2 linked regions of the Thiosulfativibrio zosterae genome follow. The protein of the gene in region 1 binds, or shares a complex with, the protein of each later gene. Links are inferred from orthologs where the notes say so. Each region holds a gene or a part of one and is shown on either strand. Other genes may lie near its edges.

Evidence for each region.
Region 2: the proteins of holA (region 1) and dnaN are in contact, whole or in part, in a cryo-EM structure (PDB 8GIZ), measured with the Escherichia coli proteins. The link is inferred for Thiosulfativibrio zosterae from one-to-one orthologs.

What each region holds. Positions count from the first base shown.
Region 1 is NZ_AP021888.1:2,030,904-2,034,172, reverse strand. Bases 11-2,953 are described here. They hold holA (DNA polymerase III subunit delta), read left to right. Parts: upstream 11-945; coding sequence 946-1,962; downstream 1,963-2,953. Other genes in these bases: THMIRH_RS09370 (glutamate-5-semialdehyde dehydrogenase), read left to right, coding at 1,974-2,953; THMIRH_RS09380 (LPS-assembly lipoprotein LptE), read left to right, coding at 368-949; leuS (leucine--tRNA ligase), read left to right, coding at 11-366. In the rest of the region: more of leuS, read left to right, coding at 1-10; more of THMIRH_RS09370, read left to right, coding at 2,954-3,227; THMIRH_RS09365 (DNA-J related domain-containing protein), read right to left, coding at 3,229-3,269. UniProt on the Escherichia coli protein: Part of the beta sliding clamp loading complex, which hydrolyzes ATP to load the beta clamp onto primed DNA to form the DNA replication pre-initiation complex.
Region 2 is NZ_AP021888.1:631-3,804, forward strand. The notes cover bases 1-2,848. They hold dnaN (DNA polymerase III subunit beta), read left to right. Parts: upstream 1-795; coding sequence 796-1,902; downstream 1,903-2,848. Other genes in these bases: dnaA (chromosomal replication initiator protein DnaA), read left to right, coding at 1-735; recF (DNA replication/repair protein RecF), read left to right, coding at 1,976-2,848. In the rest of the region: more of recF, read left to right, coding at 2,849-3,061. UniProt on the Escherichia coli protein: Confers DNA tethering and processivity to DNA polymerases and other proteins. Acts as a clamp, forming a ring around DNA (a reaction catalyzed by the clamp-loading complex) which diffuses in an ATP-independent manner freely and bidirectionally along dsDNA.

The sequences.
Region 1 (3,269 bases):
GATGACTCGGCTTTAGGCAAAGCCGTCATGCAAGAAGCGCTTGAGCTGTTGGTGTTGATGTTGTCACCCATGGCACCGCACATTGCCCAAAGCTTATGGATTGCTTTAGGCAAAGAAGGCTTGGTGGTTCAGCAAGCTTGGCCTAAGCTAGATGAAAGCGCCTTGGTGAAAGATGAAATTGAAATCATGGTGCAGGTCAATGGCAAATTGCGCGGCAAAATAGAAGTGGCAGCCGATGCGGATAAAGCCATGATTTTAGCAATGGCAAAAGCCTGTGAAGGTGCCGCTAAATATATTGATGGATTTGAAATCGTCAAAGAAATTGTGGTGCCAGGTCGTTTAGTTAATATCGTGGTAAAAGGGTAAGATGCTTAATAATCTTCAAAATCGCCCCAAAACTAACCAGGCCTGGTTAGTTTTGGGCGTTTTTTGGGTGTTTTTAGGGTTATTAAGCGGTTGTGGCTTTCATTTAAAAGGCTTAAACCAAGTCGGCACGATGAGTTTTCAAACCGTAAAACTGTCTGCGGCATCTGGTGTTCGCGCGGATTTGGTGAACGCTTTAACGCAGCAACTTAAAATGTCGGGTGTAGAAGTGGTGGATGGTTTGGCGCAAGCGGAACTGGAGATTCGCTTGTCGCCTACGCAGACTCAAGCGTCGCGAACCAGTTTAACGGCGCAGGGAGATACGGCTTCTGAACTGATTAAACTCTCACAGCCTTTCAGTGCTTGGCAGGTTGCCGACAATACTTTAGTGGTAGAAGCCACGGCCAGCAGTTTTCGGGATCGTCGTTTAGACAGCGCCGCAGCATTAGCAGCAAATCAAGAACTGAAAAGTTTGCAAAAACAAATGGTACAAGAAGTGGCGTTACAGATGATTGATCGCATTTCACGAGCCAGCGCCCGTGCCAACGCGAATGCAGAATCTAAAAAGGTTCCCGCCACACAATGATTGTTGCCCCAGCCTTTATTAAACAACTGCAAGCCGCTCAGCTGACTATGCCGCCGATAGTGCTGATTTATGGTGAAGAGCCGCTTTTGATTCGCCAGTCGTTAGATGCGTTCCGTGCGTTTGCTAAAAACCAAGATTATTTGCAGCGTGACACCTATGAAGTCGATGCCAAATTTGATTGGCAATCGCTTGAAATGGATACCCAAGCCGGTTCTTTATTTGCCGAACGCCGTTTGATTGAATTGTCGATGCCCAGCGGTGCACCTGGAAAAGTCGGGGGCGATTTCATTCAAAAGTGGGCGCAGTTGCGGCATGATTCACCACCTGAAATTGTGCTGGTGATTTTGTGCGAAAAGTTGGATGGCAAACAAACCAAAAGCAAATGGGTGCAGGTGATTGAGCAAACCGGTTTGGTGGTGCAATCTCGACCTATTGAATTGAAAGCCTTGCCTGCCTGGTGTCAGCAACGCGCTCTGAGCGTGGGACTGAGTTTGGATTTGGAAGCCGCGAACGTTTTGGCGGAACGGGTTGAAGGCAACTTATTAGCCGCAGACCAAGAAATGGAAAAACTCAGCTTGTTGTTTGCGCAAGGCACGCAACTGCAGGTGCAAGACATTTTAAATAATGTTGCCGACCAAGCGCATTATCAGTTATTTGCACTCAGCACCGCCGCCCTCACTGGGCAAACCGCCTATGCGTTGCAAATTCTAAATCGCCTTAAACAAGAAGGTTTAGAGGCGCCAATTATTTTGTGGTTGTTGGCCAAAGAAGTGCGCACCCTAGTGCAACTGTGCGAGTTACAGCAAAAAGTCAGTTTGGCACAGGCATACAAACAGTTATTTATTTGGAACAGCAAGCAAGCGGAATATTCCCAAGCATTGCGGCGTCAGTCGTTGCAGGGCTGGCAAGAACTCTTGCGCTTATGCACCCAAGCCGATTTTGAAATTAAGGGCATTCGTAAAGGCGATGCTTGGCTCAGTTTAAATGATTTAGTGGTAAAGATGGCTCAGTAGAGAGGATAGAGATGGATATTCAAGCGTATATGCAAACCTTAGGTCAGCAAGCTCGTGCGGCCAGTCGCATTTTGGTGACGGCTTCAACGGCTCAAAAAAATCAAGCCTTGTTGGCAATGGCCGACAGCTTGGAAGCGCAAGCTGAGTTTTTAAAAGCTGAAAACGCTAAAGATTTAGCACAGGGCAAAGCCAATGGTTTGGACGCGGCCATGTTAGACCGTTTAACCCTTACGGACAAAGGCATTGCAAGCATGGCAGAAGGCTTGCGTCAAATCGCCAATTTGGCCGACCCGATTGGCGAAATCTCTGATATGAGCTACCGCCCATCCGGAATTCAAGTCGGTAAAATGCGCGTACCTTTAGGGGTGGTGGGAATTATTTACGAATCGCGTCCCAATGTGACGATTGATGCGGCGGCCTTATGCTTAAAATCGGGGAATGCAGCAATTTTGCGTGGTGGTTCTGAAGCGGCATTTTCTAATAGAGCCTTAGCGAGTTGCATCAAAAAAGGTTTGGAATTGGCTGAATTACCCACTGCCGCAGTGCAAGTGGTCGAAACCACGGATAGAGCTGCGGTGGGCGCTTTGATTACCATGCCACAATTCGTGGATGTGATTATACCGCGTGGAGGCAAAAACTTGATTGCTCGCATCAGCGAAGAAGCGCGCGTGCCGGTCATTAAACATTTAGATGGTATATGTCATGTGTATATTGATGCAGATGCTGATGCCGACAAAGCGGTCAAAGTGGCTTATAACGCCAAAACCCATCGTTATGGCGTATGTAATGCCATGGAAACCTTATTGATTGCCGAGTCTAGGGCAGCTGAAATCCTACCAGGCCTGGTTAAAATGTATCAAGAAAAAGGTGTGGAATGTCGCGGTTGCGCTAAGGCACAAGCCATAGTATCAATGAATGCGGCGAGCGATGAGGATTGGGCGACTGAATATTTGGATGCGATTTTGTCGATTAAGGTGGTGGCGGATGTTGAAGAAGCCATGGCGCATATTGCGCAATACAGCTCTGGACATACCGAGTCCATCATTACCGAAAACTACACCCGTGCGCGTCAATTTTTAGCACAGGTCGATTCCAGCTCGGTGATGGTGAATGCCTCTACGCGTTTTGCCGATGGGTTTGAATATGGCTTGGGTGCTGAAATCGGCATTTCAACCGACAAATTCCATGCGCGTGGCCCGGTGGGATTAGAAGGATTGACGTCACAAAAATACATCGTATTAGGCGACGGACATATTCGTATTTAGGCTAGATGCATTTACGCAAGCGATTCGCCGCTAGACTGAGCG
Region 2 (3,174 bases), 2.0 Mb from region 1 along the record:
CGCTTTTATCGCTCGCTAGATGCCTTGCTCATTGATGATATTCAGTTTTTTGCCAATAAAGACCAATCTCAAGAAGAATTCTTTCACACCTTCAATCATTTACTAGAAGGCAACAAACAAGTCATCCTTACCAGTGACCGCTTTCCCAAAGAAGTGGATGGGTTAGAAGACCGTTTAAAATCAAGGTTTGGCTGGGGCTTAACCATTGCCGTTGAACCGCCAGAGTTTGAAATGCGCGTTGCCATTTTGATGAAAAAGGCTTCTGAGTTTGGCTTGTTATTACCTGATGAAGTGGCGTTTTTCATTGCCAAACGCCTGCGTGGTAATGTGCGTGATTTAGAAGGCGCTCTAAAACGCGTGGGGGCTTTTGCGCAGTTTACCCAACAAGCCGTCACAGTTGAACTTGCCAAAGAAGCCTTGAAGGACTTGCTGGCACTGCAACAAAAAATGGTCACCTTAGAAAACATTCAAAAAACCGTAGCCGATTATTATAAAATTCGAGTGGCGGATTTATTATCCAAAAAACGCACCCGCAACATCACGCGCCCAAGACAAATGGCGATGGGGGTTTCTAAAGAACTCACCAATCACAGCCTGCCTGAAATTGGCGATGCCTTTGGTGGACGCGACCATACCACGGTATTACACGCGGTGCGAAAAATCAAAGAACTGCGTGAAACCGATCACCGCTTTGACGAAGACTTTAACGCTTTAATTAGAATTATCACCAACTGATATCTTTGCACGAACAAAGGTCTCAACCCATTTATTGACTAGGATGACAGGGAATCTACTATGAAAATTAGCCTTTCTCGCGAAAGTTTATTGCGTGCGCTACAAACCGTGGCAGGCGTGGTCGAAAAACGCCAAACCATGGTAATCTTAGGCAATGTGCTGTTACAAATTCAACAAAATACCCTAACGGTTACGGCTTCTGACCTAGAAATCGAAACCCGTGCGCAAACTGAACTCGAAAGCTCACAAGGCGATTTCGCAATCACCCTACCTGCCATTAAGTTAATGACCATCGTGCGCTCTTTGCCTGAAGGCTTAACCATTGTTTTGAATTTTGAAGACGGCCGTTGTGACCTGTCAGCTGGGCGTTCGCGCTTTAAATTATCCAGCTTACCGGCTGATGATTTTCCAACCATAGACTTAACGCAAACCGAAATCTCTTTTGCACTGCAACAGCACCAATTGAAACAACTTATTCAGAACACCGCCTTTGCCATGGCTAGCCAAGATGTGCGTTTTTATCTGAATGGTATGTTGTTTGACATCAATCAAAGCGCGCTACGCGTGGTGGCAACCGATGGCCATCGTTTATCAACCTGCGCAACCACGCTATCAACCGAAGGCCTAGTACCTACCCAAGCCATTCTGCCGCGTAAAGGGGTTTTAGAGTTACAAAAGTTGATGAGTGATAATGATTCTTTGATTGAGTTTTCGTTAGCCAAAAATTACCTCACCGTGCGTCTAGAAGATACCGTGTTTACTTGCAAATTAGTCGATGGTCGCTTCCCTGATTACCGCCGTGTTATCCCGCAAAACAATGATCAAATCATTCAAACTGATCGTGAATTGTTCCGCAATCTATTACAGCGCGCCGCCATTTTATCCAACGATAAATTCAAAGGAATTCGCTTTGCCTTAGCAGCCAATCTGTTATCGGTGCATGCGCAAAACTCTGAACAAGATGAATCACACGAAGACATGGCGATTGATTATCAAGGCCCAGAAATGGAAATCGGATTTAATGTTAACTATCTGCTGGATGTTCTAAATTCGTTAAATGATGACCTAGTCACCCTGCGTATGAAAGATGCCAATAGCAGCTGTTTGTTTGAAACTCAAACCGATGTTTGTGAATGTCAGCATGTTATTATGCCGATGCGCCTCTAGCATTTTCCTCTAGCAATTCTGTGACTGTTTAAATCACTTTAAACAGTCATAACCTCAAGACACTTTCTTAACCTTGGCTAAAATCACCCAATTTTCTCTGCAAAACTTCCGTAATTTTGACCAGGCCTGGTTAAAACTGGCCCCAGGATTGAATCTGATTGTGGGGGATAATGCCGCTGGCAAAACCTCTTTAATTGAAGGTATTTGGGTTTTAGCCACTGGGCGGTCTTTTAGAACGGTTAAACCCTCGCAACTCATTCAACAAACCCACGCCGACTTAACCCTGTTTGCCGAAGTGGAGCAAGACGGTCAAACCCATAAACTGGGCCTAAACCGCACCGAACACTCTAGCACCTTGCGGCTGAATGGCGAAACCATTCACAGCCAGGCACTCTTGGCCAATAAATTGCCGGTACAACTCTTAACCCCCGAAAGCCATCGTTTGCTTGAAGAAGGCCCCAAAGCCCGCCGCCAATTTTTAGACTGGGGCTGTTTTCATCAATACCCCACTTTTAGCCAAGCTTGGCGTCATTATCAGCGCATTCTAAAACAACGCAATCATGCTTTGCGTCAAAAGCTCCCCAAAGCGCAAACCACTTTATGGGATGCACAACTGCTAGAAACCGCCGAACAGGTTCATCAAATTCGGCAAGCCTACACCGAACAACTTAAACCTTACTTGGATGAGTTTTGCCAAGCGATGATGCCAGAATTACAACTAGACATACAGCTGGGCTATAAATCTGGCTGGCCCAAAAACGCCGCAAGTTTGGCCCAATTGCTGCAAGACCACTATGCCAAAGATGCCCAACAAGGATTTACTCAGTATGGCTGTCATCGCGCCGACTTAAGTTTTAAACTGGATGGCCAAGATGCGTTGGTTAAATTATCGCGCGGCCAACAAAAATTATTTGTATGCGCTTTATTATTAGCCCAAGCCAGTGTCTATGAAAAACACAGTAACGCCCCTGTGATTATGTTAATTGACGACCTGCCAGCCGAGCTGGATGCCCAGCATAGGCTCACGCTATTAAAGCTGCTGGACTGCCTGAATATCCAACACATTATCAGCACCACCGCAGAAGAATTGGTCAGCGTGTTGAACCCAAAAACCACTCAAATATTTCAGGTCAAACACGGCCAAATTATTTCGGACTAAAATCTGCAGCTAAAAGCGCCAAAATAGCGCATTAAAACGCCTTAAACCCTTTCTAATTCACCTATTTAACTCAGGTTGTGATACAATCACTCGGTTAATTTTTTAATTAAAAA